3 regions of the Bradyrhizobium sp. IC3195 genome follow, and region 1 is predicted to be linked to each of the others. Evidence: predicted binding sites of a transcription regulator. Region 1 holds the regulator's gene; each other region holds the start of a gene.
What was found. Region 1 encodes LexA, which represses DNA repair genes until DNA is damaged. Its sites were predicted from a motif close to TGTTCNNNNTGTGTTCNG; they were not measured.
Positions count from the first base shown of each region.

Region 2: a site for LexA is predicted at 1,240-1,257, ahead of uvrA (excinuclease ABC subunit UvrA). Genes of this name have one in related genera too.
Region 3: a site for LexA is predicted at 1,604-1,621, ahead of rmuC (DNA recombination protein RmuC). Genes of this name have one in related genera too.

Region 1 is NZ_JADYVG010000009.1:54,322-59,576, forward strand. It holds gene I6F09_RS18980 (hypothetical protein) at 1-60, opposite strand, end outside; gene glp (gephyrin-like molybdotransferase Glp) at 192-1,400, shown strand; gene lexA (transcriptional repressor LexA) at 1,577-2,278, shown strand; gene I6F09_RS18995 (hypothetical protein) at 2,664-3,098, shown strand; gene I6F09_RS19000 (GAF domain-containing protein) at 3,316-4,257, shown strand; gene I6F09_RS19005 (ComEC/Rec2 family competence protein) at 4,264-5,255, opposite strand, start outside.
Region 2 is NZ_JADYVG010000024.1:50,023-55,277, reverse strand. It holds gene I6F09_RS31540 (outer membrane protein) at 1-91, shown strand, start outside; gene I6F09_RS31535 (outer membrane beta-barrel protein) at 324-1,079, shown strand; gene uvrA (excinuclease ABC subunit UvrA) at 1,354-4,335, shown strand; gene I6F09_RS31525 (DinB family protein) at 4,417-4,986, shown strand; gene I6F09_RS31520 (RNA 2'-phosphotransferase) at 4,988-5,255, opposite strand, start outside.
Region 3 is NZ_JADYVG010000023.1:108,354-113,608, forward strand. It holds gene I6F09_RS31125 (MFS transporter) at 1-180, opposite strand, end outside; gene rmuC (DNA recombination protein RmuC) at 374-1,573, opposite strand; gene def (peptide deformylase) at 1,743-2,270, shown strand; gene fmt (methionyl-tRNA formyltransferase) at 2,407-3,330, shown strand; gene truA (tRNA pseudouridine(38-40) synthase TruA) at 3,469-4,206, shown strand; gene dapE (succinyl-diaminopimelate desuccinylase) at 4,380-5,255, opposite strand, start outside.

The sequences.
Region 1 (5,255 bases):
CTGGCTATCCGCAGGAAGCCGCCGCACGGCCTTCAGCGCCTTTTCGAGCAGTTCTGTCATTGGCAGAAGATAAGCCGGTTCGAGACCAAAAGGAAGTGTGGTTCCTGGCTGGCAAGGGAGGCCTTTTGCTTCAGCTCCTCCGCTCGGCTAGAACTTGCCGACCCAGTCCTGATTTGTTGCGGAGTTCGCCCGTGGCCCTGATGCCGGTTTCTGACGCGCTTGCTGCGGTGTTGGCCGGCGTCGAGCCGCTGGCTGAACAGATGGTTTGCCTCGACGAGGCCTACCATCGTGTGCTCGCCCGCGATGTCGCGGCGCGGCGCACGCAGCCGCCGGAGGCGATGTCGGCGATGGACGGCTATGCCGTGCGCACGGCCGACGCGGCAAACGATTCGAGGTTGACCGTCGTCGGCGAGGTCGCGGCGGGCCGGCCGCTCGCGGGAAGCGTCGGCCCCGGCGAAGCCGTGCGGATCTTCACCGGCGGCGTCGTTCCCGACGGCGCCGATGCCGTCGTGATCCAGGAGGACACGGCTGCCGACGGCAAACATGTGACGATCAAGGAAGCCGCCATTTTCGGCCGGCACATCCGCCCTGCAGGCGTCGACTTCCGCGAAGGCGACGTGCTGCTGCGCAAGGGAATCCGCCTCACCGAGCGCGATCTCGCCCTTGCCGCCGGAATGAATCATCCGCATCTCGCCATCATCCGCCGCCCGAGGGTTGCCGTTCTCGCCACCGGCGACGAGCTCGTGATGCCGGGCACCACGCCTGGTCGCGGCCAGATCGTCTATTCCAACGGCTATGCCCTGCATGCGCTCGCCCGCAGCGAGGGCGCCGAGACCATCGACCTCGGAATTGCCGCCGATACACTGGAGGCGACGTCCGCCGGCATCCGCCGCGCGCGCGAGAGCGGCGCCGACATCCTGATCACGACCGGCGGTGCCTCGGTCGGCGACCACGACCTGGTCCAGCAGGCGCTCAAGGGCGAAGGCATCGCGATGGCGTTCTGGAAGATCGCGATCCGGCCGGGCAAGCCGATGATGCACGGTCGGATAGGCGCGATGCGCGTGATTGGCCTGCCCGGCAATCCCGTGTCGTCCTACGTGTGCGCCTTCCTGTTCATGGTCCCCTTGATTCGCGCCCTGTCGGGCCGTTCAGCGATTCATCATCGGCGCGAGCGCGCCGTGCTGGGCCGCGATCTCGCCGCCAACGACCAGCGCGAGGACTATCTGCGCGCGCGGCTGGAGGAGCGCGACGACGGCACGCGCGTCGCCCTTCCGGTCAGCCATCAGGACTCCTCCCTTCTTGCGAATCTCGCTGCGGCACAGGTACTTCTGGTGCGCGCACCGTTCGCGCCGAAGGCCGAGGCCGGCACGCCTTGCGAGGTGCTCCGGCTGCCCGTCTGAGCCGCCCAGCCACACGCATTCCGCGAGCTTGGCCGCGTTCACCATAAATTAAGCAGTTGCGGAACACATATCGAACATATAGTGTCCGTTCATGATTTGTTTCGAGGATGTAGCGGCTTAGTGCCGGCTTCATCGTGTCGGAATCGAACGACATCAACCGGGGGACTTTGGTCGAGATGTTGACGCGCAAACAATACGAGCTTCTGCGGTTCATCAGCGAACGTCTGAAGGAAAGCGGCGTGCCGCCGTCCTTCGACGAGATGAAGGATGCGCTCGACCTGCGCTCGAAGTCAGGCATCCATCGCCTGATCACTGCGCTCGAGGAGCGCGGCTTCATTCGCCGCCTGCCCAACCGTGCCCGTGCCATCGAGGTGATCAAGCTGCCCGAGCTCCAGGCCGCCGCCGGCAATCGCCGTGGCTTCACCCCGAGCGTGATCGAGGGCAATCTCGGCAAGGTGCGCGCGAGCTCCAGCCCGCCCGCGGACGAGGGCGAGCGCCCCGTCGCGGTGCCCGTGATGGGCCGCATCGCCGCCGGCACGCCGATCGAGGCGCTGCAGACCCGCAGCCATACCATCAGCGTGCCGCCGGACATGCTCGGCTCGGGCGAGCACTACGCGCTCGAAGTGCGCGGCGATTCGATGGTCGAGGCCGGCATCCTCGACGGCGACATGGCGCTGATCCAGCGCAACGAGACCGCAAATACCGGCGACATCGTGGTGGCATTGATCGACGACGAGGAGGCCACGCTCAAGCGCTTCCGCCGCCGCGGCGCCTCGATCGCGCTCGAGCCCGCCAATGCCGCCTACGAGGTCCGCATTCTTCCGCCGAACCGCGTGAAGATCCAGGGCAAGCTGATCGGGCTTTACCGGAAGTACTGATACGGGAAACATCAAGCGCCGCGCGCGTTTCGATCGGCATCGGCGATCCAGGATCGGAGCGGATACTTGTCCGCTCCGGCTGGACGGTTTCTCTGGTTCTGCGCCGGCTGTCCGGTCCATCTTCCCGCGCGACATTCCCCCGCGCAGGCGCGCAGCCATTTCTGCTTCGCCGGTAGAGTTGTGCCGGCAGTGCTGATAGCTCCGGCCGAATGCAAGGACGCGAGGTTTGTTCCTATCGAATCCGGGAAAGATAATGTGATCGCGCGCTGCGGACGCGAGCCGCAGATTTGCCCATAACCGAGCAGAGCGTTGTATGCTTCCACTCTGATAGAGGCCTGCGCCTCGAAAGAGACGCGGGTCGCTATCCCAGCATGAGGAGCACCCGATGTGTGACTACAGCCTGCATGCCGTCGCGACGCGCCCCGCCGAAGTCGGCGAGACGATCGTCACGACAACCTTCCGCGGCACCTCGACGCGCGGTTTCGCTTCCGAAGCCGATCCCTCCGTCGCGGTCTGTCTGCTGCCGGGGACGGAGCTCGCTTTCGCCGACAATGTCCGCTACGACAACCGCTGGATCTGGACGCGCACCGTGAACTCTCGCGTCGGCAAGTTCGGCAAGATCGACCCGCACATTCCCGATCGCCATCATGACGCGATCGAATTCCCCGACGGCAAATACGTGCTGGTGACGCAGCTCGTCGAAGGTCAGCGCGCGACCGTGCTGCAATTGCCGGTGACGCAGCCAGCCCCCGAGCGCGAGCACAAGCCGCAGATCGTCGCCGACACGCGGCCCACGATCACGCGCCTGCCGATCGGCTGACGCCCTTCGGCCGACAGGCCGAGCCCGGGATTGAAATTGCCGTCGCCGGCCGAGGCCGGCGAGCCCGGTAAGTTTGTGTTTCAGGACATTCGATCGGCGAGCCCACCGCCGCGCCTCGTCGTCGCACGAAGTTTGGGCCGTGCTGCCCGCATTTTGAACGTCCGCTCCGCAGCCAAATGACCGATGCTGTCGTGGTTTGAGGCGGCGGACACGCTCGATGAAGACCTTCATTCGCGTCGTTGAACTTTGGGTACCCGACCGGACGCGCATGCGGCTGGAATTCGGCGGCGGCCTCTACGACGATGGGCTGTCCGCGTTCAAAGCCGTCAGCGAAGAGCTGCACTTCGGATATGACGAGGGACTTCCAGGCAAGGCCTGGGCCTGTGGCCACCCCGTCATCCTCACGAAATTCGCCAACTCCTATTTCAAGCGGACCGATCAGGCCGCTGCGGCCGGCCTCACCTGCGGCGTGGCGGTGCCGGTGTTCGCGGGCGAATTCCTGCAAGCCGTGCTGGTGCTGTTCTGCGGCGACGACGAGGCGCATGTCGGCGCGATCGAACTCTGGCACAACGATCCTGATCTCTCGCATGAGATGGGGCTCGTCGATGGCTATTACGGCACCGCGGACATGTTCGAATTCAACTCCCGCCACACCAGATTTCCGCGCGGCTTCGGCCTGCCCGGACGCACCTGGAAGGCGGGCCTGCCGCTGATCATCAAGGACTTGCACGACGCCAAGAGTTTCCTGCGCTGGGAGGACGCCGCCAAGGTCGGGATCAATCTCGGCGTCGGCGTGCCCTACCGAACCGGTACCGACCAGACCTGGGTTCTGACATTCCTCTCCGCGCAGGCAACGCCGATTGCACGACGCTTCGAGATCTGGGTCCCGAACGAGGGCCGTTCGGCGCTGGTCTTTCGCGCCGGCGATTGCAGCGCGCAGACCGACCTCGCCGCACGCTATGCGGCGCAGTCCATCGCCAGGGGCGAAGGCAGCATCGGCGGCGCCTGGGCCGCCGGCATGCCCGCGCTCAACGACGATCTCACCTCTGACGGCTCGATCGCCGGCTCCGAAGCCTGCGCAGCCGGGCTGAGCCGAATGGTGGCCCTGCCGGTTATCGGCAACGGAAGGCTTGACGCCGTGCTGGCCTGGTATTTGTGATCCGCGTCAATCGTCGGCCTGCAAGTCGGCCTCCGATGGCGTTGCGTCCCGGTTGCGGGGCACGGCCGCCTTCGGCACGAGGCTGCCGTCGAAATCCCCCTCGCCGGCGCCGGCCGGCAGCCAGGGACGGCTTGCTCCCCTCGTCCTCACCGCCTGCACCGAAAAGCCCTCGCCGCGTCTCGTCAGAGCCAGTGCGCCCTGACTGGCAAGACGCGCCCGATCGACCACCATCGCCGCGCAATCGGGTGGCGCAGGCCGCGCCGTCACCACCAGCGCGGCGCGGCTGCAATCATCGGCCAGCGCGTCGATACGCGTCGCCAACGCGATCAGTCGTCCGTCCGCGAGCGGCGCCACGCAGCCGGACTCGTCACACGACACCCCGCTCGCCAACGAGGCGTTGCCGGCATCGCGCGGATCGGCATCGGCAGCCAACCACTCCTTCAGCAGGAAGCTGTCCTTGCTGGCGCGGATCACCTGCAAGCGCCCATCCCCGCCCCGGACCGCGACGCTCGCGCCATCCCCGGCAATCAGGATATCGGGCTGCCGCACCGACAGTCCCCAGAGGATCGCTGCCAGCAGCACCAGGGCGCCGGACCAGCGCAAGGGCGTGCGCAACAGGCCCATCACGATGAGCCCGAGGCTCGCTGCGATCAGCGGCGCGATCCCGAAGGCGGGAATGCGGCCGACGGCGCCCGGCAGGGCCGCCACCCAGCGCGCGACCAGGACCATCCACTCGATGCCGATCCCCATCAACCACCAGAACACGCCGTCGAGCCCGAAGGGCGCCGCGAGCAGCCCCAACAGCCCGGCCGGCATCACCAGCGCCGAGACCACCGGCATGGCGCCGAGATTGGCGAGCACGCCGTATGGGGTCACGCGATGGAAGTGGAAGGCGGCGTATGGCGTGGTCGCGAGCCCCGCGATCAGCGAGGCCAGGAACAGCATCGCGATTTCCCGGCCGCCCCACAACGCGATCCGCGCAGTCGCGGAATGATCGG
Region 2 (5,255 bases), on a different contig from region 1:
GGGCGCCGTGCCCACCGGCACGCTCAACTTCCACACCGTGCAGGTCGGCGTGAACTATCACTTCGGCGGCCCGGTCGTCGCCAAGTACTGATCTAAAGTACTGATAGCGCGACGTCACATCGTCACGAAAGGCCGGCCTCGCGCCGGCCTTTTTGTTTGTTGCGGCCGCCCGTTCGCTCGCGCTTTTCGAAGGGGTGTGGCCGCTGGGTGACACAACCTCTGGCTTCAATGGTGTAAAAGCAATGACGTTGCTTGAGTCATAAGGTCCGCTGCTCTTCCGCTCTCCGGAAGACCGGAATGAGAAATGGAAGTGGGGAATGGATATGAAGAAGCTTTTGCTGGCTTCGGCCAGCTTGTTCGCACTCAGCGCGTTGGCACCGGCCTCGGCGGCCGATTTGGCAGCCCGCCCCTACACCAAGGCTCCGGTGGCACCGATCGCGGTGTACAACTGGAGCGGTTTCTACCTCGGCGCCAACGCCGGCGGTGGCTGGAGCCGCAACTGTTGGGATCTCACCAGTGTCGGCCCCTTCGTGGTCGCTCCGGCGGTGGCCGAAGGTTGTCACAATGCGACCGGCGCACTCGTCGGCGGCCAGATCGGTTATCGCTGGCAGTCCGCCAACTGGGTATTCGGTCTCGAAGCCCAGGGCGACTGGGCTGACCTGAAGGGTTCGAACATCAGCTCGCCTGCCGCGCTCGCGCCGCTGGTGAACGAGACCAGGATCGACGCCATTGGCCTCTTCACTGGCCAGGTCGGTTATGCCTGGAACAACGTGCTTTGGTACGTGAAGGGCGGCGCTGCCGTCACTCACAACAAGTACACTGGCAGTTTTGGCGGCATTACGCTCGACACCGCGAACGAAACGCGCTGGGGCGGTACCGTCGGGACCGGCATAGAATTCGGCTTCGCCCCGAACTGGTCGGTCGCTGTCGAATACAACCACCTGTTCATGGGCAGGCACAACGAGACCTTCACCTTCCTCGGCGTGACCACTCGCACCGACAGCATCAAGCAGGACGTGGACATGGCTACCGTTCGACTCAACTACACCTTCGGTGGCCCGGTGGTCGCGAAGTACTGATCACGATCGACGTCACATCGTCACGAAAGGCCGGCCTCGCGCCGGCCTTTTTGTTTTGGCTGGGTGCTCCGGGAGCGGTTCCGCGCGTTCCTGCTGCCAGATCCCGCCAGCACGCCAACAATCCGTTGACGATTCGCAAGTCCCACTGGAAATCCGCCGCCGTTCTTCCTACGTTCGCTGCCATACCCATCGGCGCCGATCCCGGTTCCGGGCGCAGCGCGCCTTTTTTGTTGGCGCGATCGCGCACCTTTGGGCTTCCTTGAGGGCAACTCGGATGGATGAAGTGATCAAGGCGAAGCGCCAACAACAGAACGCGGGCTCCAGCCTGCGCGCAATTACGATCCGCGGCGCGCGCGAGCACAACCTCAAGAATATCGACGTCGAGATTCCCCGCGACAAGCTGGTGGTGTTCACCGGGCTATCCGGCTCCGGCAAATCCTCGCTCGCCTTCGACACCATCTATGCCGAGGGCCAGCGCCGCTACGTCGAATCGCTGTCGGCCTATGCCCGCCAGTTCCTGGAGATGATGCAGAAGCCCGACGTCGACCAGATCGACGGCCTGTCGCCGGCGATCTCGATCGAGCAGAAGACGACGTCGAAGAACCCGCGCTCGACCGTCGGCACCGTCACCGAGATCTACGACTACATGCGCCTGCTCTGGGCCCGCGTCGGCGTGCCCTATTCGCCGGCCACGGGCCTGCCGATCGAGAGCCAGACCGTCTCGCAGATGGTCGACCGCGTGCTGGCGCTGCCCGAGGGCACCCGCCTCTATCTGCTCGCCCCCGTCGTGCGAGGCCGCAAGGGCGAGTACAGGAAGGAGCTCGCCGAATGGCTCAAGAAGGGCTTTCAGCGCGTCAAGATCGACGGTACCTTCCATGAGCTGGCGGAAGCCCCTAGCCTCGACAAGAAATTCCCGCACGACATCGACGTGGTGGTCGATCGCATCGTGGTGCGTGCCGATATCGGCCAGCGCCTCGCCGAGAGCTTTGAGACCGCGCTGAAGCTCGCCGAAGGCCTTGCCGTCGTCGAGTTCGCCGATGCGCCCGCGGCGGCTGCGCCTGCGGAGGAAAAGAAGAAGACCGCGAAAATCCACGACAAGAGCGGGCCCGAGCGCATCCTGTTCTCGGAAAAGTTCGCCTGCCCGGTCTCCGGCTTCACCATCCCCGAGATCGAGCCGCGCCTGTTCTCCTTCAACAATCCCTACGGCGCCTGCCCCGCCTGCGGCGGCCTCGGCGTCGAGCAGCATGTCGACGAAGACCTCGTCATCCCCGAGAAGGATCTGACGCTGCGCAAGGGCGCGATCGCGCCCTGGGCCAAGTCGTCGTCGCCCTATTACGTGCAGACGCTGACCGCGCTCGGCAAGCATTACAAGTTCACGCTCGACACCAAGTGGAAGGATCTGCCGAAGAAGACGCAAAACGCGATTCTCTACGGCTCGGGCGAGGACGAGATCAAGTTCTCCTACGAGGACGGGGTGCGCTCCTACGACACCAAGAAGCCGTTCGAAGGCGTCATCACCAACATCAACCGCCGCTACCGCGAGACCGAGAGCGAGTGGGCCCGCGAGGAGCTGGCGAAATATTTCCACGACGTCCCCTGCGAGGGCTGCAAGGGCTTTCGGCTCAAGCCCGAGGCGCTCTGCGTCAAGGTCGGCGGCAAGCATATCGGCGAAATCTCGGAGCTGTCCGTGAAGGGCGCCGGCGCATGGTTCGAGACCGTGCCGGAGGCGCTGAACGCGCAGCAGAACGAGATCGCGGGCCGCATCCTGAAGGAGATCCGCGAGCGCCTCACCTTCCTGCTCGACGTCGGCCTCAATTATCTGACGCTGTCCCGCTCCTCCGGCACGCTGTCCGGCGGCGAGAGCCAGCGCATCCGCCTCGCCTCGCAGATCGGCTCGGGGCTCACAGGCGTGCTCTACGTGCTGGACGAGCCTTCGATCGGCCTGCACCAGCGCGACAACGCCCGCCTGCTCGATACGCTGAAGCGGCTGCGCGACCTCGGCAACACCGTGGTCGTGGTCGAGCATGATGAGGACGCCATCCGCCTTGCGGACTATGTGCTCGACATCGGCCCCGGCGCCGGCATGCATGGCGGCAACATCGTCGCCGAAGGCACGCCCGCCGAGATCATGCGCAACCCGAAATCGCTGACCGGCAAGTACCTCACCGGCGAGCTCGAGGTCGAGGTGCCGGAGCGGCGTCCGCCGAATCACCGCCGCACCATCAAGGTGGTGAATGCGCGAGGCAATAACCTCAAGAACGTCACGGCGGAAATTCCGCTCGGCCTGTTTACCTGCGTCACCGGCGTCTCCGGCGGCGGCAAGTCGACGCTGCTGATCGATACGCTCTACCGCGCCATCGCCCGCAAGCTGAACAACGCCAGCGAGGGCGCCGCCCCGCACGACCGCATCGAGGGCCTCGAGCACATCGACAAGATCATCGACATCGACCAGTCGCCGATCGGCCGTACGCCGCGTTCGAATCCGGCGACCTATACCGGCGCGTTCACGCCGATCCGCGAATGGTTCGCCGGCCTGCCGGAAGCGAAAGCACGTGGCTACGAGCCCGGCCGCTTCTCCTTCAACGTCAAGGGCGGCCGCTGCGAGGCCTGCCAGGGCGACGGCGTCATCAAGATCGAGATGCACTTCCTGCCCGACGTCTACGTCACCTGCGACGTCTGCAAGGGCAAGCGCTACAACCGCGAGACGCTGGAGGTGCTGTTCAAGGGCAAGAGCATCGCCGACGTGCTCGACATGACTGTCGAGGAAGCTGCCGAGTTCTTCAAGGCGGTGCCGCGCGTGCGCGAGACTTTTCAGACATTGCACCGCGTCGGCCTCGACTACATCCATGTCGGCCAGCAAGCGACGACGCTCTCGGGCGGCGAAGCCCAGCGCGTCAAGCTGGCAAAGGAATTGTCAAAGCGCGCGACCGGCCGCACGCTCTACATCCTGGACGAGCCCACCACCGGCCTGCACTTCCACGACGTCAAGAAGCTCCTGGAGGTCCTGCACGAGCTGGTCGCGCAGGGCAACACGGTCGTCGTCATTGAGCACAATCTCGAAGTCATCAAGACCGCCGACTGGGTCATCGATCTCGGCCCCGAAGGCGGCGACGGCGGCGGCGAGATCGTGGCGTGGGGACCTCCGGAAGACATTGCGAAGGCGCCGCGAAGCTATACGGGCAAATTTTTGGCTCCCGTGCTGGAGAAGGCGCGGAAGCCGAAGCGGAGGCGAACCGCGAGCGAGGCGGCGGAGTAGATTGCGCTGCATCGAAGCCACGGGGCTGAGGGCGGATTAGCGGAGCGTAATCCGCCGCTATTCGATCGGGAAAGAACCGACATGTCCGCTGGACTCGTCCAAACCTACCGCGCCTTCGCCCACAACAACGCTTGGGCGAACCATCGCCTGCTCGCCGCCTGCGCTGCGCTATCCCAGTCTGAATTCGAAGCCCACCGCACCGGCTTCTTTCCAAGCCTGCAGCGTACGCTGAACCACATCTACATCATCGACTTCTTCTACATCGATGCGCTTGAAGGGGGCTGGCTCGGACCGGCAGCCTGGAAGAACGAGGTGCCGTACCCCTCGTTAGCCGAGCTCAAAGCTGCTCAGGCCGCAATGGACAACCGCCTGATTGCGATCTGCGATGCGCTGACAACTGAACGGCTCGACGCCTTCGTCCGGATCAACCGCGATACGAGCGTTCAAACCGAGCGCTGCGACCGGCTGCTCATGCATCTCTTCCAGCATCAAATTCATCATCGCGGACAGGCGCATGCCATGCTGTGCGAAACGGATGTCGCGCCCCCGCAGCTCGACGAGTTCTTCGCGGAAGGCGAAGCGCCGCTGCGAGCCGCCGAATTCGCCGAACTCGGCTGGACCGAGGAGACCGTTTGGAAATCCAGGACGTAAGCTACGCCAGGAACTCCGGCGGCACATGGTCGGTCAGCCACACACCGTTCTCTGCGCGAAAAAACTTGAATCCCTTGGCATGCATGCTGCCGGCATCGACCTTGAAGATGTGCGGCTTGCCGTGGCGCTGACCGACACGCTGCGCAGTTGCCTCGTCGGAGGACAGATGCACCTGCTGGCGCGCCTGCGGCTTCAGGCCCTCGGACAGGATCGCCTCGACAAACCGTGTCGCCGTGCCATGATACAGGATCGACGGCGGCTCCTGCGGC
Region 3 (5,255 bases), on a different contig from region 1:
CCCGGCTTCGGCCATCCACACCAGCAGCGTCGATCCCGACAGTGCCAGCGGCAGCCCCGAGGAGAAGCCGAGAAACAGCACGATCAGCACCCGCGGCTGCAGGTAAACAGCAAGGCTGTCGCGCCAGGAGGGCGAGGCGGTGGAAGTCGCGGCGGGGGAGGTCGCGTCGGGTGCGGTCATGGGGGGCGTGTTAGCAGATTCTGGGAGAAAAGACTCTCGCGGTAGCTGGTGAGACGGGAGAGCTTCCAACACGCTCGGTGTCATCGTCCGCGAAGGCGGACGATCCAGTACTCCGCGGCGTCTCGGTTCAACCACACGGGCTGCGGAATACTGGATGCCCCGCCTTCGCGGGGCACGACAGTGTGCCCTAGTCTCACTCCCCCGCCTGGAGCTTGCGCGGAAACAGCTCTGCCGCTCCCGTCGCCACCAGGCGCGGCGCCTCCGGCGCATCGCTCTTGCTGAAATCGAGCTCCTCGATTCGCCCTGCGCGCTTTTCGATCTTGTCGGCGGAGATCAGCACCTGGCGGACGTCCTCGTTCACGTCGGCAAAATGCTTTTGCAGCTTGAGCACGCGGTCGCGCAGGCGCCCCAAATCGTCGCCGAGCTTGATCACCTCGGTGCGGATCTGGTCGGCGGCGTCGCGCATGCGCGCGTCTTTCATGATCTGCTGCATCACCTGGATCGCGAGCATCAGCAGCGACGGCGACACCAGCACGACGCGGGCGCGATAGGCCTTCTGGATCACGTCGTCGAAGCCGTCATGGATCTCGGCATAGACCGATTCCGACGGCACGAACATCAGCGCCATCTCCTGGGTCTCGCCGGTGACGAGGTATTTTTCCGCGATGTCGCTGACATGCTTCATCACGTCGCCGCGCAGCCGCTGCGTGGCAACGCGCCGCTCCTCGTCGGTGCGGGCGTCGTGCAGCGCCGTCATCGCCTCCAGCGGAAACTTCGCATCGATGCACAGCGGGCGCTGGTCGGGCAGGAACACGACGCAGTCCGGCCGTTTTCCGGTCGAGAGCGTGAACTGGAACTCGTAGGAGCCCTTGGGCAGACCGTCCTGGACGATTGCCTCCATCCGCGCCTGGCCGAAGGCGCCGCGCGACTGCTTGTTGGCGAGTACGTCGCGCAGAGTGGTCACCTGCGTGGTGAGGTCGGTGAGGTTCTTGTGCGCGTTGTCGATGATGCCGAGCCGTTCATGCAGCGCGCGCAGGCTCTCCATGGTGTTGCGGGTCGAATGTTCCATGGACTGGCCGACTCGATGCGTCACCGAATCAAGCCGCTCGTTGACCGCGCGCGCCATCTCGGCCTGGCGTCCCGCCAGCGCCTGGGTCATGGCGTCGACCCGCCCCGAGGCCTCGCTCTGGGCGTGCAGCACCTGGGCGAGCCGCTCCTCGAGCTCGTCGGCCCGGATCGCGTTCGCCATGGCGAGTTCCGCGCCACGCCGCCCCGAGCGCGCGATCACGACCGCAATCACAACCAGCAGGATGAGGACGAGCGCACCGAAGCCGATCAGCGCATCGACGATGCGCACCGGCCAGTCGCCCAGCATGACAATGATCTCGTTCATGCCGCCTTGTAGCCGATTCGCTGCGCTCTCGCGAACGAAGAGGGAACATTCTGGGTTAACCGGCCCCTAATTTTCATGGTTAATGAAAGGTGAAGTTTTATGGTTAGCGAGGGGTTAACGGGTTCCGGGCCGCATTGACCGCATCCGGCGCGCGGCTTAAATCGCGGCCATGGCCCTCAGAGAAATCATCATCCTGCCCGACAAGCAGCTGCGCCTGGTCTCCAAGCCGATCGAGAAGGTCACGGCGGAGATCCGCAAGCTTGCCGACGACATGTTCGAGACTATGTACGACGCGCCCGGCATCGGGCTGGCGGCGATCCAGGTCGCGCAGCCCTTGCGTCTGATCACGATGGACCTCGCCAAACGCGACGAGAACGGCGAGACCAAGCCGCTGCCGCGCGTCTTCATCAATCCCGAGATCATCGCCTCGTCCGAGGAACTGTCGGTCTACGAGGAAGGCTGCCTCTCGATCCCGGAATATTACGAGGAGGTCGAGCGGCCCGCGAAGGTGCGCGTGCGCTTCACCGATCTCGACGGTAAGGTGCACGAGGAGGATGCCGAAGGCCTCTACGCCACCTGCATCCAGCACGAGATCGACCATCTCAACGGCGTGCTGTTCGTCGACTATCTGTCGAAGCTCAAGCGCGACCGCGTCATGAAGAAGTTCGAGAAAGCCGCCAAGCGCGCGGCGGAGTGATAATTCCTCCGCCGTCATGCCCGGGCTTGTCCCGGGCATCCACGTTCTTTGCCGCCGCGAGCAGGACGAACGTGGATGGCCGGGACAAGCCCGGCCATGACGAGTACCTTGCTCGTTTCAAGGATTGTCTCGTCACATGCCCCTCCGCCTCATCTTCATGGGCACGCCCGATTTCTCCGTGCCGACGCTGCTCGAGCTGGTCGCGCATGGCCACGAGATCGCGGCCGCCTACACCCGCGCGCCGAAGCCGGGCGGCCGGCGCGGCCTGCAATTGCAGCCGACCCCGGTCGAGGAGGCCGCGCGAAAGCTGGGCATTCCCGTGCTGACGCCGAAGACGCTGAAGACCGAGCAGGCGCTGGCGGAGTTCCGCGCCTTCGATGCGGACGCGGCCGTCGTCGTCGCCTATGGCATGATCCTGCCACAGGCGATCCTCGATGCGCCAAAACTCGGCTGCTACAATCTGCATGCCTCGCTGTTGCCGCGCTGGCGCGGCGCCGCGCCGATCAACCGCGCCATCATGGCCGGCGATGCCGAGAGCGGCGTGATGGTGATGAAGATGGATGTCGGCTTAGATACCGGCGACGTCGCCATGGCCGAGCGCATCACGATCACCGACGGCATGACCGCGCTCGACCTGCACGATCGTCTGTCCCGCCTTGGCGCCGACCTGATGGTGCGCGCGATGGCCGCGCTCGAACGCGGCGGGCTCCAGCTCAAGGCGCAGAGCGCGGACGGCGTCACCTACGCCGCCAAGATCGAGAAGGCCGAGGCGCGGATCGACTGGACCAGGCCCGCGCGCGCGGTGCTGCGCCACGTCCATGGCCTCTCGCCCTTCCCCGGCGCCTGGAGCGAGCTTGACGATGCCCGCGTCAAAATCCTGCGTTGCGAGTTGGCGCAAGGCGCCGGCGCGCCTGGCGAAATGCTCGACGATCAGCTTACCGTCGCCTGCGGCGACGGCGCCATCCGCATCATCGAGCTGCAGCGCGAGGGCAAGGCCCGCATGCAGGCCGCGGACTTCCTGCGCGGCGTGCCGTTAAAGGCGGGATCCAAATTCACCTGACACTGTCATACCCCGCGAAGGCGGGGTATCCAGTACGCCGAGGCTTCTCGGTCAATCGGATAAGCCGCGGAGTACTGGGTTGCCCGCCCCAGTGCGCAACAGCGCACAAGGCGGGCAATGACGACGAAACTGGACACGATGCCCCGCTACAAGCTCACCATCGAATATGACGGCGCGCCGTTCTTCGGCTGGCAGGTGCAGGACACGCTGCCATCGGTGCAGGGCGCGCTGCAAGCCGCGGTGAAGGCGATGACTGGTTCGGATCTGCGCGTGCACGGTGCCGGCCGCACCGATGCCGGCGTGCATGCACGCGGCCAAGTCGCCCATGTCGACGTCGACAAGCAGTTTCCGTCGGGCCGTTTTCGCGACGGGCTCAACGCGCATCTGCGCCCGCATCCGATCGCGGTGCTCGAGGCCGAGATCGTGCCCGACGATTTCGAGGCGCGCTTCTCGGCGGTCAAGCGCCACTACCGCTATCGCATCGTCAACACTCGCGCCAATCTCGCGCTCGATGTCGGCCACGCCTGGCGCGTGCCGCGCAAGCTCGATGCCGACGCAATGCACGCGGCGGCGCAGCGCCTGCTCGGCAAGCACGATTTCACCACCTTTCGCGACACCGAGTGCCAGGCCAAATCGCCGGAGAAGACGCTCGACCAGCTCGACGTGATCCGCGATGGCCGCGAGATCAACGTCATCACCTCGGCGCGCTCGTTCCTGCACAGCCAGGTGCGCTCGATGGTGGGATCCCTGGTCTGGGTCGGCGAGGGCCGCTGGACCGCCGACGATCTCTCCGCCGCACTCAAAGCCCGCAACCGCGCCGCCTGCGGCATCGTCGCCCCGCCCGAGGGGCTGTATTTGATGAAGGTGGATTATTAGGCGAGCGGCGCAGAGAGCGGGCACGCTCTCGCCAAACCTCGGTGTCATGCCCCGGCTTGACCGGGGCATCCAGTACGCCGCGGCCTCTCGGCTCAATCACTGCCGTCTCTGGAATACTGGATCGCCCGGTCAAGCCGGGCGATGACGGTCGTGTTTGTGGAGGCAACACTGCCTCAAGCAAAATACCGCGCCAAAATCCCGCGATACACTTTCGTCAGCCTCTCCAGATCCGCCACCGGCACGCGCTCGTCGACCTGGTGCATGGTCTGCCCGACCAGGCCGAACTCGATCACGGGGCAATAGCTTGAAATAAACCGCGCATCCGACGTGCCGCCTGACGTCGACAGCTCGGGCTTGCGTCCCGTCACCTCCTCGATCGCGGAGACCGCGAGATCGGTGAACGGACCCGGCTTGGTCACGAACACGTTCGAGTTGGAGGGCTCCCACACGATGCGGGCCTTGATGCGGTTGCCGCAGGCTTTGGCGAGACGCGTCTCCACCAATTCACGCAAGCTCGCCTGGGTGTGGTTGTCGTTGTAGCGGATGTTGAATCTTGCGCGGGCCTCGCCGGGGATGACGTTGAAGGCCTTGTTGCCGACGTCGACCGAGACGAATTCGAGATTGGACGCCTGGAATTGCGCGCTGCCATGGTCGAGCGGCTCGTCGGAGATCGCGACGATCAGCCGCGAGATATCAGGCACCGGATTGGAGGCGCGGTGCGGATAGGCGACGTGGCCCTGCACGCCGTCGACGACGAGCGTGCCGGATTGCGAGCCGCGCCGGCCGATCTTGATGGTGTCGCCGAGCGTCTCGACGTTGGAAGGCTCGCCGAGCACGCAATGGTCGAATTTCTCACCGCGCTCGGCGACCCATTTCAGCAGCTTGATGGTGCCGTTGATCGAGACGTCTTCCTCGTCGCCGGTGATCAGGAACGAGATCGAGCCCTTTCCGTCGCTGCGCGGCTTGCCGCCGTTGGCGGCGAGATGCTCCAGCACCGCGGCGACCGAGCAGGCGATGCCGCCTTTCATGTCGACCGCGCCGCGGCCATG